Regions from separate parts of the Streptomyces sp. NPDC037013 genome, predicted to be linked through region 2. Evidence: riboswitches for the same ligand, from Rfam matches in the RefSeq annotation. Region 2 holds a riboswitch; each other region holds the start of a gene.
What was found. Region 2 has a riboswitch for S-adenosylmethionine ahead of ACZ7DY_RS32715 (aminotransferase class V-fold PLP-dependent enzyme). Riboswitches for the same ligand answer to the same signal wherever they lie in the genome.
Positions count from the first base shown of each region.

Region 1: linked by a shared signal. The riboswitch ahead of thrC (threonine synthase) and the one ahead of ACZ7DY_RS32715 (aminotransferase class V-fold PLP-dependent enzyme) in region 2 are both predicted to bind S-adenosylmethionine.
Region 3: linked by a shared signal. The riboswitch ahead of ACZ7DY_RS02515 (hypothetical protein) and the one ahead of ACZ7DY_RS32715 (aminotransferase class V-fold PLP-dependent enzyme) in region 2 are both predicted to bind S-adenosylmethionine.

Region 1 is NZ_JBVJRV010000007.1:482,344-488,811, forward strand. It holds gene ACZ7DY_RS27555 (cold-shock protein) at 32-235, opposite strand; gene ACZ7DY_RS27560 (MoaD/ThiS family protein) at 655-930, opposite strand; gene thrC (threonine synthase) at 1,035-2,354, opposite strand; SAM riboswitch class I at 2,348-2,518, opposite strand; gene ACZ7DY_RS27570 (glucosyl-3-phosphoglycerate synthase) at 2,676-3,620, shown strand; gene ACZ7DY_RS27575 (alpha,alpha-trehalose-phosphate synthase (UDP-forming)) at 3,766-5,181, shown strand; gene otsB (trehalose-phosphatase) at 5,215-6,087, opposite strand; gene ACZ7DY_RS27585 (DUF3263 domain-containing protein) at 6,107-6,349, opposite strand; gene ACZ7DY_RS27590 (ABC transporter substrate-binding protein) at 6,386-6,468, opposite strand, start outside.
Region 2 is NZ_JBVJRV010000009.1:460,446-466,913, forward strand. It holds gene ACZ7DY_RS32705 (rhomboid family intramembrane serine protease) at 1-496, shown strand, start outside; gene ACZ7DY_RS32710 (Lrp/AsnC family transcriptional regulator) at 534-815, shown strand; gene ACZ7DY_RS32715 (aminotransferase class V-fold PLP-dependent enzyme) at 856-2,229, opposite strand; SAM riboswitch class IV at 2,420-2,537, opposite strand; gene trpD (anthranilate phosphoribosyltransferase) at 2,622-3,686, opposite strand; gene qcrB (cytochrome bc1 complex cytochrome b subunit) at 3,827-5,458, opposite strand; gene qcrA (cytochrome bc1 complex Rieske iron-sulfur subunit) at 5,455-6,468, opposite strand, start outside.
Region 3 is NZ_JBVJRV010000001.1:633,781-640,248, reverse strand. It holds gene ACZ7DY_RS02535 (hypothetical protein) at 176-1,168, shown strand; gene ACZ7DY_RS02530 (amino acid permease) at 1,254-2,780, shown strand; gene ACZ7DY_RS02525 (GNAT family N-acetyltransferase) at 2,799-3,353, opposite strand; gene ACZ7DY_RS02520 (SDR family oxidoreductase) at 3,387-4,121, opposite strand; gene ACZ7DY_RS02515 (hypothetical protein) at 4,258-4,566, opposite strand; SAM riboswitch class IV at 4,612-4,721, opposite strand; gene ACZ7DY_RS02510 (radical SAM protein) at 4,800-6,158, opposite strand; gene ACZ7DY_RS02505 (MarR family winged helix-turn-helix transcriptional regulator) at 6,265-6,468, opposite strand, start outside.

The DNA of each region.
Region 1 (6,468 bases), on a different contig from region 2:
GATGCTTGCTTCGGTGGTCGGTCGCGCCGAGCTAGACGGCGAGCTTGACCATGTCCGCCTGCGGACCCTTCTGGCCCTGCGAGATCTCGAACTCGACTCGCTGACCTTCTTCAAGGGTGCGGTACCCGTCCATCTGGATCGCGCTGTAGTGGACGAAAACATCCGCACCACCGTCGACCGCGATGAAGCCGTACCCCTTCTCCGCGTTGAACCACTTGACGGTGCCCTGAGCCATGCCTAACTCCCCTATTACTGGCCCTTGCACAGGACCGCACTTCGCGGACCCGGGTCAGACCTCACCCCCCACTGATTGGGGGTGTGCGCCGGAACGCGTCGACCGCCGCTGAATGTATCTGTCCAACTGCCGTCTGCAACAGGTCAATCGGACGAGAATTCTGGGCGGGCCCGATCGGTAATATGCGGAGAATTTGCCGGAATTCAGGGCAAGTCGGGCCGGGCAAAAGCCGCATAGGGCTGAAATGGGCGGCGCGCATTGGCTGCTTCTTGTCGGCTCCGCGCCGACTTCGTATATGCGCTCGGCACAAACGGCGGAGCACGCTTCCCAACTGTACCGCGCTCAACCATGCAGAATTGCCCCCTCCGTTTCTCTCGCGGAGGGGGCAATTCAGATAACGCAGGGTACTTGCGGAAAGGTCAGCCGCCGGCGACGGCCGGAATGATCGAGACGCCCGCGCCGTCCGGGGTGGCGGTCTCCAGGCCCTGCTCGAAACGGACGTCGTCGTCGTTGACGTACACGTTCACGAAGCGGCGCAGCTTGCCCTGGTCGTCCAGGACGCGGGCGGCGATACCGGTGTGGTTCTTCTCCAGGTCGGCGATGACCTCGCCGAGGTTGGCGCCCTCGGCGGCGACCTCGGCCTTGCCGCCGGTGTAGGTGCGCAGGATGGTGGGGATGCGGACGTTGACGCTCATGGATTCACCTCGGTAGATCAAGGGGGCGCGCCGCGGGGGCCGCCCCTCCAGGGCGCGGGGAACTGCGCGACCAGCCGCAGCCGTCCCGCAAGGACGTTACGGCCTCAGCCGGCGAGACCCGCGGAGCGGAACGCCTCGAGGCTCGGCTTGATGGTCGCCGTGGCCTGCGAGGTCTCGGCGACGGCGTCCAGCGTCTTGAGTCCGTCCCCGGTGTTCAGCACGACCGTGGTCAGCGTGGGGTCGATGAGTCCGGCCTCGACGAGCTTCCTGGTGACGCCGACGGTCACGCCGCCCGCGGTCTCCGCGAAGATGCCCTCCGTGCGCGCGAGGAGCTTGATCGCGTCGACGACCTGCTCGTCGTTCACGTCCTCCACCGCCCCGCCGGTGCGGCGCGCGATGTCCAGGACGTACGGGCCGTCGGCGGGGTTGCCGATGGCGAGCGACTTGGCGATGGTGTTCGGCTTCTGCGGGCGCACCACGTCGTGGCCGGCCTTGAAGGCGGCGGAGACCGGCGAGCAGCCCTCGGCCTGGGCGCCGAAGATCTTGTACGGCTTGTCCTCGACGAGGCCAAGGGCGATGAGCTCCTTGAGTCCCTTGTCGATCTTCGTGAGCTGCGAACCCGAGGCGATCGGGATGACCAGCTGGTCGGGAAGGACCCACCCCAGCTGCTCGCAGATCTCGTACGCGAGGGTCTTGGAGCCCTCGCCGTAGTACGGCCGCAGGTTGACGTTGACGAAGCCCCAGCCCTCGCCCAGCGGGTCGCCGATGAGCTCGGAGCAGAAGCGGTTCACGTCGTCGTAGTTGCCCTCGATGCCGACGAGCTCGCCGCCGTAGACCGCGGCCATGACGACCTTGCCCTGCTCCAGGTCGTGCGGGATGAACACGCAGGAGCGGAAGCCGGCGCGGGCTGCGGCGGCGCCGACGGCGCCCGCGAGGTTGCCGGTGGAGGAGCAGGAGAGGGTGGTGAACCCGAAGGCGCGGGCCGCTTCGAGGGCCTGCGCGACGACACGGTCCTTGAAGGAGTGCGTGGGGTTGCCGGAGTCGTCCTTGACGAACAACTTGCCTTGTTGGATGCCGAGTTCGGCGGCGAGGTTGTCGGCCTTGACGAGCTTGGTCCAGCCGGGGTTCAGGTTGGGCTTGTCGGCGACGTCGGCGGGGACGGGCAGGAGGGGGGCGTACCGCCAGATGTTGGCGGGGCCGGCCTCGATCTGCTTGCGCAGGGCTTCCGGGTCGCCGAGCGGCAGGTCGTACGCGACTTCGAGGGGGCCGAAACACTCGACGCAGGCGAAGATCGGGCCGAGGGGGAACGTGGTGCCGCACTCCCGGCAGGAAAGACCCGAGGCGGGGCCGAGGTCTACGGAAGAGGTGGTGCTTTCGGTGGCGACAGTCTGCACAGCCATGGAGGCGAGGCCCTTTCTCCTCATCTTCCTCGCGACGCATCTCGCCGCGAGACGGAATTGGCACCTTCCCGAGCCGGGAGCCTCGCGGCGCTGTTCGCGCGCACGGTGACACTGGCGTCCTGCGACGCGCGGCTGGGTGGTTGCCGGGGCTTCAACGGGCCGTATCCCTCTGCCCCTCTGGATGAGCGGTATTCGATTGTGGTCCAGCAGTTGTCGATCTCGAACGCGGCGGCGACCCCGACATGCGATGGCCACCGGCGTTGTTCAAGACTGTAACCGAAGCCCCGGACCCTTGAGATAGTCGTCCGAACCGCGAGATGGATCACATATGGGAGGACCGCGACCGTGCTGGAAGAGGTCGAGCAGTGGCTGAGCAGGCGTTCCTGGTCCGTCGCCGACCGGCCGTCGGAGCTGCTGCTCGCGGCCAAGCGCGCCTCGGGCACCTCGGTGAGCGTCGTGCTCCCCGCGCTCGACGAGGAGGAGACGGTCGGTGCGATCGTCGCCGAGATCCGCCGCGAGCTGATGGAGAAGGTGCCGCTGGTCGACGAGCTCGTGGTGATCGACTCCGGCTCGACGGACCGCACGGCGCGGGCCGCCGCCGAGGCGGGCGCCCGGGTCGTGCACCGGGACGAGATCCTGCCGCGCATCGCGCCCGTGCCGGGCAAGGGCGAGGTGCTGTGGCGGTCGCTGCTCGTGACGGGCGGGGACGTGGTCGCGTTCGTCGACGCCGACCTGCGGGAGTTCTCCGCGGACTTCGTCTCGGGGATAGTGGGCCCGCTGCTCACCGACCCGGACGTGGCCTTCGTGAAGGCGATGTACGACCGGCCGCTGGGCGAGGCGGCCGGGCAGGGCGGCCGGGTGACGGAGCTGATGGCGCGCCCGCTGCTGAACATGCACTGGCCGCGCCTCGCGGGGTTCGTCCAGCCGCTGGGCGGTGAGTACGCCGCCCGCAGGTCGCTCCTGGAGCGGCTGCCGTTTCCCGTCGGGTACGGCGTGGAGCTGGGGCTGCTCGTGGACGCGCTGCACACCGTGGGTCTGGACGCGCTCGCGCAGGTGGACGTGGGGGTGCGCAGGCACCGGCACCAGGACGGGCAGGCGCTCGGCCGGATGGCGGCGGCGATCTACCGCACGGCGCAGCTGCGGCTCGCCCGCGGCCATCTCCTGCGTCCCGAGCTGACGCAGTTCGAGCGGGGCGATGGCGGGTTCGTGCCGCGGACGTACGCGGTCGACACGGAGGAGCGGCCGCCGATGACCGATGTCGCGGAGTACGCGCGTCGCCGCGTGGCGTAACCCGCGCCGATCATGCGCTCTGCCTACATTGCCCGTCGCGGGTGATCGGCGCCGGGGCCGCCCGGCACGCGACACATCCGGCCGGGCCGTACGCGGAGCGGGGCCGTACGTTTGCCCGACCCCGTCACGGGCTACGTTTTGCCACATGGTCTCCGAGTCCGCATCGTCAGCAGCGCAGGTCCTGGTCGCGTCCAACCGCGGCCCCGTCTCGTACACGGTCGGGGAGGACGGGGAGCTCACCGCCAAACGCGGTGGCGGCGGCCTGGTCTCCGGGCTCAGCGCCATCGGTGACTCCGCCGACGACCCCGCCGCACTGTGGGTGTGCGCGGCGCTCGGCGACGGTGACCGCGAGGCGGTGCGGCGCGGCGTCGGCGAGCCCGGCGTCCGGATGCTGGACATCGACGCGGACGTCCACGCGGACGCGTACAACGGCATCGCCAACTCGGTGCTGTGGTTCGTCCACCACATGCTCTACCAGACGCCGCTGGAGCCGGCCTTCGGACCGGAGTTCCGCGCCCAGTGGGCGGCGTACGAGACGTACAACCGCGCCTTCGCCGAGGCGCTGGCCGCGGAGGCTGCGCCCGGCGCGGCGGTCCTCGTGCAGGACTACCACCTGACGCTGGTCCCCGGCATGCTGCGGGAGCTCCGCGACGACCTGCGCATCGGCCACTTCTCGCACACCCCGTGGGCGCCCGTCGACTACTTCCGGATGCTTCCGGACGACGTGTCCGAGCAGCTGCTCAACGGCATGCTCGGCGCCGACCGGCTCGGCTTCCTCACCGGCCGGTGGGCCGACGCGTTCACCGACTGCTGCGTGCGGATCCTCGGCGGTACGTCGGGCACCCGGATCGGGGTGCACGGGCTCGGCGCCGACGCGGACTTCCTGCGGGAGCGCTCGCGGCGGGACGACGTCGAGGAGCGGATGCGGACGCTGCGCGAGCAGGCGGGCCGGCAGGACGGCGAGGACCGCAGGCTGATCGTGCGGGTGGACCGCACGGAGCTCTCCAAGAACATCGTCCGCGGCCTGCTGGCCTACCGGGAACTCCTGGAGACCCGCCCCGAGTGGCGCGAGCGCGTCGTGCACGTCGCCTTCGCCTACCCCTCCCGGCAGGACCTGGCCGTCTACCGCGAGTACACCGCGGAGGTCTCCCGCGTCGCCGAGTCGATCAACGCCACGTACGGGACGCCCGGCTGGACCCCCGTCCTGCTGCACGTCGACGACGACTTCGCGCGCTCCCTCGCCGCCTACCGCATGGCGGACGTGGCCCTGGTCAACCCCATCCGCGACGGCATGAACCTCGTCGCCAAGGAGGTCCCCGTCGTCTCCGACGAGGGCTGTGCGCTGGTCCTCTCGCGGGAGGCGGGCGCCCACGAGGAGCTCGGCGAGGACGCCCTCACCGTCAACCCGTACGACGTGTCGGCCACGGCACAGGCCCTGCACGCGGGCCTCGTGATGCCGGCGGCGGAGCGCGCCGAACGCACCAAGCGGCTGGCCGCCGCGGCGACCGCGCTGCCGCCCGCGCAGTGGTTCCTGGACCAGCTGCACGCCCTCACCGGCTGACCGGCCCCCCGGCCCGCCCGCCGTCGGCGCCGGTCAGGGCAGCCGGGCCGCGATCGCCGACAGCAGCCGCACCACCCCGGCCGGGCCGTCCACCACCAGGTCGGCCCGGTCGGCGAGCTCCGCGACCTCCGCGCTGCCGCTGCACACCAGCAGCCCCGCGACACCGTCCGAGCGGAGCTTCTCCACCGCGCCGAACGCCGGCAGGTCGCCCAGGTCGTCGCCGGCGTACAGGACGGACTCGGCGCCCACCTCGCGCAGATACCCGGCGAGGGCCACCCCCTTGTCCATGCCGGGCGGCCGCAGCTCCAGGACCATCCGGCCCGGCTCGACGATCAGGCCGTGCCGGGCCGCCAGCTCGCCGAGCGGTTCGCGCAGCGCCTCGTAGGCGGCCTGCGGGTCCTCCGCGCGCCGTGTGTGGACCGCGACGGCGCGGCCCTTCTCCTCGATCCAGGTGCCGCGCCAGGCGCCGATCGCGTCCAGGTACCCGGGGAGTTCGGCGCGCACCGCCGCGACGCCGGGGTGCGGCTCGGCGGCGTGCACGGTGCCGGAGACGGCGTCCCAGCGCTCGGCGCCGTAGTGCCCGAGGACGACGAGGTGGTCGAGGCCCGGCACGCCCGCGAAGCCGCCGTAGCGGACGGCGACGCCCGCCGGGCGGCCCGTCACCACGGCGACCGACCGCAGGCGGGGCGCGAGCGCGGCGAGCGCGGGCACCGCGTCGGGGTGGGCGCGGGCCTGCTCGGGGTCGGGCACGATGGCGGCGAGCGTGCCGTCGAAGTCCAGCGCCACGACGGCCCGTTCGGGCCGGTCGAGGAGCGCGGCGAGGCCGTCGCGTCCGGCGGGCGTCACGGGCTCGGGCAGGCCGGGACGTGCGGGCTGGTCGGACTGCGCGTACGTAGGGTCACCCATGGGCCCGACCTTAACGGCGTCAGCGCTCGTCGCGCCGCGAGTCCCGCACCCGGCGCAGCCGATTGACCGTAATCGGGTCGTGGGCGAGGGCCCGCTCGTCGTCCAGGAGGGCGTTCAGGAGCTGGTAGTAGCGCACCGGCACCATGCCGAGCTCCTCACGGATGGCGCGTTCCTTCGCCCCCGGGCCCGGCCACTGGCGCCGTTCGAGGGCGAGGACGGCGCGGTCCCGGTCGGAGAGCTCCCGCGGTTCCTGAGGGTTCATGCCGACACGTTATTCGGCTCGCTCCGCTTGTTCCGCTTACTCCGCGTTCTCCTCGGAGACCGCGCGGTTCTGGATGCGGCCGAGGACCGAGTCGGGGCTGGCGCCCTTCTCGACGGTCT
Region 2 (6,468 bases):
CGTGCACGGAAGCTGGCTTCATCTGCTCGGGAACATGCTGTTCCTGTACGTCTTCGGGGTCATGGTCGAGGAGCGGATGGGGCACCTCCTGTACGCGTGCTTCTACGTCTGCTGCGGATATCTCGCCCTGCTCGCCTACGCGGCCGCGCACGCGGGGTCCGACCAGACGCTCGTCGGGGCGTCCGGCGCCATCTCCGCCGTCCTCGGCGCCTGCCTGTATCTCTTCCCCAGGGCGCGCGTCACCAGCCTCTTCCCGTTCCTCTTCTTCCTGCCGCTGCGCTTTCCCGCATGGGTGGTGCTGCCGTTCTGGGTGACGCTGCAGTGGCTGGCGGCGGGGCGGGGCGGCCAGGGCACGGGGGTCGCCTATCTGGCGCACCTGGTGGGGTTCACGCTCGGCTTCCTGTACGCGTGGGGATGGTGGGCGCGCAGGCAGCGGAGGGGGGCGCGGAGCACGTCCGCACGGCGGCCGGGGCCCGAGACGGGAGGGCTAGAGTGAAAGGCACAGCACCGGCCACCGAGGGAGACAGCCAGCCGTGATCACCGCGATCGTGCTCATCAAGACCAGCGTGGACCGGATTCCGGAGATCGCCGAGTCGATCGCCGCGCTCGACTCCGTCAGCGAGGTCTTCTCCGTCACCGGCACGTACGACCTGATCGCGATGGTGCGGGTGCCGCGCCACGACGACCTCGCGGACGTCATCCCGGGCCGGATCAGCAAGATCCCCGGTGTCGAGGCGACCGACACGCACGTGGCGTTCCGCACGTACTCGCAGCACGACCTGGAGGCCGCGTTCGCGATCGGCCTCGACTCCTAGGGCCTCTCCCTCCGGCGCACGCGGACCCCGCGCCGCCCGGTCAGGCGGCGACGCCGGTGTCCGGCACGCAACGCCCGTCCTCGGTGCGGTAGTTCCATCGCGCGCCGTCGGCCACCAGCTCCTTGACGGCGCGCACGAAACGCTCGACGTGCTCGTCGGGGGTGCCCGCGCCGAAGCTCACCCGGATGGCGTTCAGCGACTTCTCGCCGGGCGCCGCCTCGGGGGCGCCGCACTCGCCGGGCTCGTCGGCCTCGCTGCCGAGCAGGGTGCGCACCAGCGGGTGGGCGCAGAACAGGCCGTCCCGTACGCCGATGCCGTACTCGGCGGAGAGCGCGGCGGCGAAGTGCGAGCTGTTCCAGCCGTTCACGACGAAGGAGATGACGCCCACGCGCGGCGCGTCGTCCCCGAAGAGCGAGAGGACCCGCACCTGCGGCACCTCGGCGAGGCCCTCGCGGACCGTGCGGATCAGGTGCTGCTCACGGGCGACCAGCGCGTCGAAGCCCGCCTCGGTCAGCGCCTTGCAGGCGGAGGCGATGGAGTACACGCCGATGACGTTGGGCGAGCCGGCCTCGTGCCGCGCCGCCGTGTCGTGCCACTCGACGTCGACGCCGCCGTCGGCGCGCCGGGCCACCTTCCGCGAGGCCCCGCCGCCCGCGAGGTAGGGCTCGGCGGCGCGCAGCCAGTCGGAGCGGCCTGCGAGGACGCCCGCGCCGAAGGGCGCGTACAGCTTGTGGCCGGAGAAGGCGACCCAGTCGACGTCCAGCTCGTCGACGGAGACGGGGTGGTGGGGCGCGAGCTGGGCGGCGTCGAGCACGATGCGGGCACCGTGCGCGTGAGCGGCCGCCGCCAGCTCGCGCACCGGCCAGAGCTCACCGGTGACGTTGGAGGCACCGGTGACGCAGACCAGCGCCGGGCCGTAGGGGTCGCGGTCGGCGAGCGCGCGCTCCAGCGTCTGCACGGCCTCGTCCGGGGTGCGCGGGGCGTTGAGGTACGTGACGCGGGCGTCCCGCCACGGCAGCAGCGAGGCGTGGTGCTCGGTCTCGAAGACGAAGACCTCGCAGCCGGCGGGGAGGGCCTTGGCGAGCAGGTTGAGCGAGTCGGTGGTGGAGCGGGTGAAGACGACCTGGTCGCCCTCGCGGCAGCCGAGGAACTCGGCGACGGCGGCCCGGCTGTTCTCGAACAGGTCGGTGGAGAGCTGCGAGAGGTATCCGGCGCCGCGGTGCACGCTGCCGTAGTACGGCGCGTACGCGGCCACGTCGTCCCACACCCGCTGCAGCGCGGGAGCGCTCGCCGCGTAGTCGAGCGCGGCGTAGGTCACCTCGCCGCCGGTGACCAGCGGAACGGTGACGTCCCGGCCGAGGACGGCGAGCGGGGCACAGACGGACGAGTCGGCGGCGACGGCGGAAACAGACATGGCGAACTCCCGTAAGAGGCAAGTGAGTTCACTGCGCGCGCGCACGGAGGACAGAGGGGTGCGGCGGTGCAGTGATGAAGAAAGAAGGGTGCGCGGAAAAGGGGCCGAAGGCCCTAGCACATTCGCTTGCTCACGAGACTGCTCCCTTGAGGACCAGGACCCCAGGGGCGGACATTCACCGATGTCCAGGGGTCCGCGCTTGCCATACGCCTTGCTGCGTACGACCTGGTCTTCACCCGGGGCACCCCGCCACGGACGGAGGGTTGCCGGACAGCGGGCCGGGGCCGTAGTCGCTGTCACTCATGACCTGTGCAGCATCTTGCCACACGATCTTCGACGCGCAAGGCGCAGTCCGGGATTCGGACTGCGCCCTGCGTCACATCGGGGGAACCTCAGCGGTTGCTGGCCGCCACCCAGCGCTCCAGGGCCCGCTTGGCGGCGCCCGAGTCGATCGCCTGCGCCGCCTGCGCCATGCCGGCGCGGATCTGGTCCACCAGCGGCTCGTCGGTCGGCGTGAGGGCGCACAGCGCCGCAGCGGAGTTCAGCAGCACCGCGTCCCGCACCGGACCGCGCTCGCCGTCGAGGAGACGCAGCGCCACCTCGGCGTTGTACGACGCGTCGGCGCCGCGCAGCGCCTCGACCGGCACCAGGTCGATGCCGACGTCCCGCGGGTCGAAGGCCTCCTCGCGCACCGCGCCGTCCCGTACCACCCAGACCCGCGAGGTCGACGTCGTCGTCAGCTCGTCGAGCCCGTCGTCGCCGCGGAAGACCAGGGAGGAGTGCCCGCGCTCGGCGAAGACCCCGGCGACCACGGGGGCCATCCGGGGGTCGGCGACCCCGACCGCCTGGGCGCGGACCTTGGCCGGGTTGGTGAGCGGGCCGAGGAGGTTGAAGACGGTCCTGATCCCCAACTGGCTCCGCGCGCCGCCCGCGTACCGCAGCGCGGGGTGGAACTTCACGGCGAAGCAGAAGGTGATGCCGGCCTCGTCGGCGACCTCGACCACCCGTTCGGGGGTCAGGTCCAGGTTGACGCCGAGCTTCTCCAGGACGTCGGAGGCCCCGGAGGCGCTGGAGGCGGCGCGGTTGCCGTGCTTGACGACCTTCGCGCCCGCGCCCGCGACGACGATCGCGGACATGGTCGAGATGTTGACGGTCTTGGCCCCGTCGCCGCCCGTGCCCACGATGTCCACGCTCGGGCCGGGTACGTCGATGACGTTGGCGTGCGCGTACATGGCGCGGACCAGGCCGGAGATCTCCTCGACCGTCTCGCCCTTGGCCCGCAGCGCCACGACGAAGCCCGCGATCTGCGCGTCGGTGGCCTCGCCGCGCATGATGCGGTCCATCGCCCACGCGGTGTCGTCGGCGCTCTGGTTCCGTCCGTCGAGCAGGCCGTTCAGCACGTCCGGCCAGGAACGGGCCGCCGCGGTGTCGCCTCCTGCGGGGGTCACAGCGCTCATAGCCGCTCCTGGTCTTCGTCTGCGTATGAAGGAATCACCCCTGCGCGCAGGGGTGGCACCACCCTATCCAGCCGCCGGGACGGCAAAGAGCCCCGTCCATGAACTGGACGGGGCTCTCGCCGTGGCGACGCTCAGGTCGATCAGTGGTGGCCGTGGCCGCTGGTGATCTCCTTGTACTCGTCGACGGTGGGCTTGGGGATCTGGCTCTCTTCCCCGTAGTAGCCCTTGGAGAGCTTGGCCCGGAGCTTCTGCGTACCGGACACCTTGCGCTCGACACCGTTCTCGTCGACCGTCGGGCCGATCTCGACCGGCTTGTACTGCTCGTGCGCGGTGAGCGTGTGCAGCTTGTCCTGGCTGAGCGGCTCGTGGACCTCGATGAACTCACCGTGCGGCAGGCGCTTGATGATGCCCGACTCGCGGCCGTGCAGCACCTTGTCCCTGTCGCGCCGCTGCAGACCCAGGCAGATCCGCTTGGTGACGATGAAGGCGATGACCGGCCCGACGAAGAAGGCGATCCGGACGAACCAGGTGATCGCGTTCAGCGACAGGTGGAAGTGGGTCGCCCACAGGTCGTTGCCGCCACCGACGAGCATGACCATGTACGCCGTGATCCACGCGACACCGAAGGCCGTACGGGTCGGGGCGTTGCGCGGGCGGTCCAGGATGTGGTGCTCGCGCTTGTCGCCGGTGACCCAGGACTCGATGAACGGGTAGACCGCGATGGCCACGAGGACCAGCGGGAAGAGCACCAGCGGGATGAACACGCCCAGGACGAGCGTGTGGCCCCAGAGGTTGATCTCCCAGCCCGGCATCACACGGATGAGACCCTCGGCGAAGCCCATGTACCAGTCGGGCTGGGCGCCGGTGGACACCTGGTCGGGACGGTACGGGCCGATGGCCCAGATCGGGTTGATCGAGGCGATCGCCGCGATGACCGCGATGACACCGAAGACCAGGAAGAAGAAGCCTCCGGCCTTGGCCATGTAGACCGGCAGCAGCGGCATGCCGACGACGTTCTTGTTGCTCTTGCCGGGGCCCGCGAACTGCGTGTGCTTGTGGTAGAAGACCAGGATCAGGTGGGCCACCACGAGGCCGAGCATGATGCCCGGCAGCAGCAGGATGTGCACCGAGTAGAAGCGCGCCACGAAGTCGCCGCCGGGGAACTCCCCGCCGAACAGGAACATCGACAGGTATGTGCCGATGACCGGCACTCCCAGGATGGCGCCCTGCATGAAGCGGACACCGGTGCCGGAGAGCAGGTCGTCCGGGAGCGAGTAACCGGTGAAGCCGGTGAACATGCCCAGGAAGAACAGCAGGAAGCCGAAGAGCCAGTTGATCTCACGCGGCTTGCGGAACGCACCCGTGAAGAAGACGCGCATCATGTGCACGAACATGCCGGCGAGGAAGATCAGCGCCGCCCAGTGGTGGATCTGCCGGATCAGCAGACCACCGCGCACATCGAAGCTGATGTGCATGGTCGAGTTGAACGCCTCGGACATCAGCTGTCCCTGCAGCGGGATGTAGCTGCCGTGGTACTCCACCTCGTTCATCGACGGGTGGAAGAACAGCGTCAGGTACACACCCGTGAGGATGATGATGATGAAGCTGTAGAGGCAGACCTCGCCGAGCATGAAGGACCAGTGGTCCGGAAAGATCTTCCGCATGTTGGCCTTGGCCAGGGAGTAGATCCCCAGCCGGCCGTCGGCCCAGTCGGCGACCCGCTCGCCCGCGGGCGCCTGACGACGCTTGTCGTTCGAAGCATTGGTGCTCATCCGCGCTCCCAGAAGGCAGGACCGACGGGCTCTTCGAAGTCGCCGAGCGCCTCGAGGTAGCCCTTTTCGTTCACGCCGATGCGCAGCTGCGGCAGGGCGTGACCAGCCGGGCCGAAGATCACTCGGGCACCGTCGGAGAGATCGAAGGTGGACTGGTGGCACGGGCAGAGGACGTGGTGCGTCTGCTGCTCGTACAGGGAGATCGGGCAGCCCACGTGGGTGCAGATCTTGGAGTAGGCCACGATGCCTTCGTGCGACCAGGCCAGCTCGCGCTTGTCCTTGATGTTCTCCGGCTGGATCCGGACGATCATCAGGGCGGCCTTGGCGATCTGCGTCTGGAAGTCGTGGTCGTGCTCCGACATGCCCTCGGGCATGGCGAAGGTCAGCGAACCGACCTGCACGTCGGCGGGGCGCAGCGGCTCGTTCGTGTTCATGTTCACGAGCATCTTGCCCTTGGCCCACTTGGTGTGCCGGAGCTTGTCCTCGGGCAGCGGACCGAGGTCACGCAGCAGGACGACGCCGGAGAGCGGGACCAGGGCCAGCGCGCCGAACATCGTGTTGCGGATCAGCTTGCGCCGTCCGAAACCCGACTCCGCGGCACCCTGCTTGAAGTCCGCCATGACCTTGGCCCGGACCTCGGGCTCGGCGGCGATCGGGTGCCGCTCGTCGGTCATCTCCACGTCGGACATGAGGGTGCGGGCCCAGTGGACCGCGCCCGCGCCGATGCAGAACAGCGCCACGCCGAGGGTGGTGCCCAGGGCGAAGTTGAGTCCGCTGATGTGACCGAGCGGCCAGATGAAGACGCTCTTGTCCGCCGGGATCGCCACGTACGAGGCGATGAAGCCGACCGTCGCGATCATCGAGAGGGTGAACAGGAACGCCACGGCGCGCTCGGAGCGCTTCGCGGCCCGCTCGTCGATGTCCTGGACGCGGTGCTCGTGGGGCGGCAGCCCCGGGTCGGCGAACGGGTTCTCTTCCGTCACCGCCACCGAGCCGTGCTCGGTCTCCTG
Region 3 (6,468 bases), on a different contig from region 2:
TCACTAAATGACCGAACGGCGAGCCGTGTTGACAATTCGAGGTCACAAAACATCCACGAATCGGCCTGCAACCGGGAAGGCCGGATCTACACTGACCGCCGTGTCACATTGTCAACTCCCGTAACAAACACCTCGATTACCCGCCCCTCCGCCCTCGCCCCCCAACAGAGGACTCATGCCCATGCCGTTGGGCCGCCCGGTCTACCACCCGGCAGGCCACGACGAAGCGCTGCGCGCGGTGCTCCAGGACCTCAGGACCGGTCGCTGGGTCTCCACGCGCAATCTGCTGACCGAGACCCCCGACTGGGGGCTGTGGACGCAGCGCACGCAGATCCTGGGGGCCGCTGTCGCCGGTTCCGACGTGGTGCGCGCCTGGCGCGCCGAGGAACCGCGCAGCGCGTCGGCCGCCGTCCTGCACGCCCGGGTCCTGGTGGAGCGGGCGCTGCGCGCCCACCGCTCGGACCACCGGCGCACCAACGACCTGTGGCGCGAGGCCGTCACCGCGTGCGGCGAGGCCTCCGCCCTGTCGCCCGAGGACCCCGTGCCGTGGATCTGCCTGCTCGCCCTGGCTCAGCTCGACGTGGCCCAGCGGTGGGACGAGCACCGGGTGGCGCCGCCGGAGCCGATGCTCTTCCCCGGCCCCTGGCAGCTGCTCGCGGAGGCGGACAAGCGGGACCCGGGCAACCGCGAGGCGTACCACCGCATGCTCCAGTTCGTGTACGGGCGGCGCGCGCGGGGCCCGCTCACCGAGGCGTACAACTTCGTGCAGTGGGCGTCTGCCTCGGCCCCTGCCGGCTCCGCGCTGCACCTGCTGCCGCTGTACGTGCGCGTCGAGCGGTACCGCCGGGAGTCCGGGCAGGAGCAGGCCCTCGACCTGCACTGGATCTCCGAGGACGCCACGCGTGCCGCATTGGTGGCCCTGCAGCTGTGGTTCGACCACGCGGCGCCGGCCGCCACTTCGCTCGTCGACCTCAACCACCTGGCGCACGCGCTGTGGGGCGCCCACCAGTTCCATGACGCGTCACGGGTCTTCCGGGCCCTGGATCCGTTCTTCACCACGGTCCCCTGGACGTACCGCACCCACTCCCCCGGTGATGTGGACGCCGCCACCGAGGTCTTCGTCCAGGCCCGCGCCCGCTGCTTCAGCGCCTCCCGCGGTCCGGGCTGACCCCCGCGGGCCCCTCCTGTCACCGGCGGCCCCACCCGCCCTTCCCCCCCCCGTACCCGACCGCGCTCCCCCCGGAGGTTCCACCGTGTCCCGCACCACCTGGTCGTCGAGCACCGTCCCGGCGCCACCCCAGGACGAGGAAGAACGGCTCAGAGAACTCGGCTACCAGCCCGTCCTGGCCCGCCGCATGGGCGGCTTCGGCAACTTCGCCATCAGTTTCTCCGTCATCTCCATCCTGTCCGGCTGCATGACGCTGTACGGCTTCGGCCTGAACACCGGCGGCCCCGCCGTGATGCTATGGGGCTGGGCCGGCGTCGGCCTCTTCGTGCTCTGCGTGGGCATGGCGCTGGCGGAGGTGACCAGCGCCTATCCGACGTCGGGCGCCCTGTACTACATGGCCGACCGGCTCGGCGGACGCCGGTGGGGCTGGTACACCGGCTGGCTGAACCTCCTGGGGCTGCTCGGCGCGATAGCGGGCATCGATTACGGCGCCGCGCTCTTCACCGGCGCGTTCCTCAACCTGAAGTTCGGCTTCACGCCGACCCCCGAGAAGACCTTCCTGATCTTCCTGGGCATCCTGCTCCTGCACGCCGTCCTGAACCTGTTCAACGTGCGGCTGGTCAGCCTGCTCAACTCGATCAGCGTGTGGTGGCACGTGGCCGGCGTCACCGTGATCGTCGGCGTCCTCGCGATCGTGCCCGACCACCACCAGTCGCCGTCGTTCGTCTTCGGCGAGTTCGTGAACGGCACGGGCTGGGACAACCCGCTCTACGTGACGGCGATCGGCCTGCTCCTCGCCCAGTACACGTTCTGCGGATACGACGCGTCCGCGCACCTGTCGGAGGAGACCTCCAACGCGTCGGTGTCCGCGGCCCGCGGCATCGTGCGCGCCATCTGGGCGTCGTGGATCGCCGGTTTCATCCTGCTCGCCGGGCTGACCTTCGCCATCCAGGACTACGTGGGCGCCCAGGAGAGCGCGACCGGCGTACCGCCCGCGCAGATCATGATCGACGCGATCGGCGAGTCCGGCGCGACGGCGCTGCTGCTCATCGTCATCGTGGCGCAGCTGTTCTGCGGCAACGCCGAGACGGCCGCGGCCAGCCGCATGGTGTTCGCGTTCAGCCGCGACAACGCGCTGCCCGGCTCGGCGATCTGGCGCAAGGTCAGCTCCCGCACCCAGGTGCCGGTGCCCGCGGTGTGGCTGTCGGTTGGCCTGGCCGCGGTCATCGCCCTGCCCTCCCTGTACTCGGCGACCGCGTACACGGCTGTCACGGCCATCAACGTCATCGGCATCACCCCCGCGTACGCCATCCCGATCTACCTGCGGCTGCGCGCCGGCGACCGCTTCCGTCCCGGCCCCTGGAACCTGGGCCGCTGGAGCAAGCCGATCGGCTGGATCGCGGTGCTCTGGGTGGTGTTCGTGACGGTGCTGTTCTGCCTGCCGCAGGCCTCGCCGGTGACGGTCAGCTCGATGAACTACGCCTCGATCGCGCTCGCCGCGGTGCTGCTCCTGGCCACCGTGTGGTGGTTCGTGGCACGCCGCTCCTACAGCACTCCGCAGGCGTACGGCTCCGACCGCGAGCAGGCCGAGGTCGCGGAGAACATCGTCTGAACCCCGGCCCGGACCGCCCTACGCCGGGCGGTCGTTGAGGATCTTCTGGAAGAGCCGGTGATCGCGCCACGCGCCCTTGATGTACAGGTAGCGCGGCGCGATGCCGTACTCCTCGAAGCCGCACTTCGTGAGCACGCGCTGCGACGCGGTGTTGTGCAGCAGGGTGCCCGCCTCGACCCGGTGCAGACCGAGGGCACCGTCCGCCGCCGCGCAGACGTGCCGCGCCGCGGCGGAGGCGAGGCCGCGGCCCACCTGTTCCGCGTCGATCCAGTAGCCGAGGTTCCCGCTGCGCGCCGGTCCCAGCACGATGTTCGACAGGGCGGCGTGCCCGACGATCTCGTCGCCGCGGACGAGCACCCAGTGCGCGGACCGGCCCGCCCTGCCGTCCTCCACCTGCCCGCGGACCCGCTCGGCCTGGCCCCGCGCCGTGTAGAAGGAGGCGGGCCTGACCGGGTCCCAGGGGTCGAGGTGCTCGCGGTTGCGCCGGTACGCGCGCGCGAGCGCCTCCGCGTCGTCCGGCGAGACGGGCCGGATGGTGACATCGTCCGTGAGGGCGGCCTCTCCACTGATCATGCCCTCAGCGTACGAGGGGCCGCCCGTCCGGCGTCAGCGGCCGCCCGCCACCTTCAGGATCGTGCCCGTCGCGTACGAGGCGTCCCGCGACATCAGCCAGGAGACGGCGGCCGCGACCTCCGCGGGCTCCCCGGAGCGTCCCATGGGGATGCCCGCCGCGAGCTTGGCGGGGCGCTCCGGGTCGGTGTGGAACTCGGTCCAGATGACGCCGGGGGCAACGGCGTTGACGCGGATGCCGTCCGCGGCGACCTCCTTGGCCAGGCCGACCGTCATCGTGTCGACGGCGCCCTTGGTGGCCGCGTAGTGGACGTACTCGCCGGGGCCGCCGAGGGTGGCCGCGACGGACGAGACGTTCACGATCGCGCCGCCGCCGTTGGTCTTCATGTCCCGCACGGCGCGCCGGGCGCAGAGCAGATAGCCGAGGACGTTCACCTCCAGTGTCCGGCGCATGCCCGCCACGTCGGCGTCGGCGAGGGGTCCGACGGGGCCGCCGACGCCGGCGTTGTTGACCAGGCCGGTGACCGGGCCGAGCTCGGCCGCGGCGGTGTCGAAGAGACGGTCGACGTCCGCCTCGTCGGCGGTGTCGACCCGGACGGTGACGCAGCGGCGGCCGGCCGCGCGTACCGTTCCCGCGGCCTCCTCGGCCGCCTCCTCGTTCGAGCGGTAGCCGATGAGGACGTCGTGGCCGTCCTCGGCGAGACGGGCGACGACAGCTGCGCCGATACCGCGGCTGCCGCCGGTGACGACGGTGACGGGGTGGTTCTGCACGAGGGACCTCCGGCTGTGGGTGGCTGATTGTCGCGCCGCCCGGGTGCGGGGATCGCCCGCGCCCGGATCACCTCGTCATCCTACGAACCGGTGATCTTCGTCGGCGGCCCGTTCCAGCCGGTGGACGCCGCGGGGTTCAGACCCCGGAGAGGCCGGCCGCCCGCAGGGCCACGCCCACCGGCGTGCTCCCCGCGATGCCGCGCCGCAGCCGCAGTACGTTCCGGCTCGGCTGCCACTGGGCGGGGCCCGTGTGGTCGCGCAGGAGGGCGCGCAGCCGCCGCGGGTCGTGCGTCCACAGCTCCGCGGGTACGCCGCGGGTCGGGCCGAGCAGATGGAGGGTGATCCGGCCGTCGTCCGCGACATCGTGCGAGGACAGGAGCACGTCGATCACCGTGCCGGGGTCGGTCGCGTGGCCGGGGGTGCGGGTGTCGTACGGGTGCGTCATGGTGCGCCTTCCGGAGTCGTGGACCCCGGTGTCGCCGACCCCGGTGATCCGCCGTTCCCCGTGCGCGCCGCACGGGGCGGGTCGTCACCCGGGGCACCCGCGACGGAGCGGGGTGCCGTCCAGCGAGCCGGGGCTTGGCGCTGGAACTCGTGACCCGTCCCGACCGTAACACGGCCTTCCGGAGGCCTGCCCGGGGTTTTTCCGGCCCGGGGCAGGCCCTCTCCGGACAGGACCTACTGGGCCGGCGCCGGGGTGACGGCGTCCTCCGGTGCGGCCTTCCCCGCGGGCAGGCTGTCCATGAACGAGCTGACCGAGAACACGGCGTTGCCGGGTCCCGCCGGGCCGTAACCGGGCGGCGAGGTCAGGCCGTTGGCCTCCATCGTGGCGCGGTAGGCCTCCAGGAGCCGCACGTGGTACTCCAGGGGCGCGCCCTGCGGGTTCGCCTTGCCGAGCGGCGTCGTCGGCTCGGGGCACCAAGTGGTGAAGCGGGGCGTGATGCCGCGCGACATGAAGTACTGGAGTCCCTCGACGGTCGAGTCGATGGCCTCGTCGACGGTCTTGAAGCCGAACGGCTCGGCCATCTCCACGCCCGCCACGAAGTTGGGGATGACGTTGCGCGGGCCGAAGACCTCGGCGGAGTCCAGGATCCGGCGGTGCCACTCGTCCCGGCCGACGTAGCGCTCCTTGCCGGGGCAGTACCGCTCGAACAGGTAGGGGTCCCACACCTCGTAGTTGGGGTGGTAGATCCGCACGCCGTAGTCGTGGAAGCGCTGGACGTCGGCCTTGGGCAGCGCCTGGGCGACGACCTTGCCGATCCAGCGGCCGGGGAAGCGCTCCTCGATGGCCTTCGCGTACTGGCCGTAGAAGTCGGCCTCGTCCTTGCCCTGGAGCTGCGTGGTGATGGCGCCACCGGTGAGCGTGTACGCGGTGGAGGCCTTCGCGGTGTCGTACTTGTCGATGATGGCGAGGGCTTCGAGGACCTCGTCCATCGGCTTCACGCCCGTGTAGGGACGGCCCGCCGCCTTCTGCTGACGCCAGTTGTGGTTGATGTCGCAGTACTGGCACTCCTCCTTGGCGCCGAAGTACTGGCAGACCCGGAAGACCGTCAGGTAGATCAGGTAGCCCCACTGGATGGTGGGCGCCACCTCCATGACGGACTTGCCGTTCTCCAGCGTGTGCCGGTAGTAGTCCGGCATCGGCGGCAGGCCGACGTCCGAGATGCGGGCGCCGTCCAGGTAGAGGCCGAGCACGCCGTTGTCGTCGGCGGCGACCCGGTAGGGCGAGCTCGGGTTCACACGCACCGAGACGACGGTGCGGCGCAGCTCGTAGGGGCCGCCCGTCAGGACGATCTCCTCCGGCGGGCGGCGCAGCGCGGCGGCGCCGAGCTCCGGGAGCGTGCCGTGGTCGAAGGAGAAGATGAAGTACGACTTCGGCTTGACCTCGCCGCCTTCGTTGTCGCTCAGCGCCGACTCGTCGAAGGCGATGCCGCCGCGCAGCAGATCCTCCTTGATGACGGCTTCCCGCGGCACGTGCGGGAACCGTTCCATGAGTGACTCGATGAGTTCGGTACGGCTCTCGCTGCGGCTTGGCATGGGCCGGGCACCTCGGATCCTGTCGTTCGATCTGTTCCGTCCACGCTAATACCCTGCCCATCCGTTCCGGATCCGGCTCCGGTCTCGGGGCGTCCGGAGCCCGGGTCTATGCTTCCAGGAGCTTCGTCACGACGCGGTCGAGCGCCTCGATGTCGTCCGGCGGCAGGTCGAGCAGGGCGTCCGGCGGTGTGGTGAGGATCTCGGTGGCGCGGGCGGCCGCCGCCCGGCCCTCCTCGGTGAGGTGGACCAGCTTGGACCGGCGGTCGTCGGGGTTGGCGATGCGTGCGGCGAGGCCGCGCCGGACGAGGTC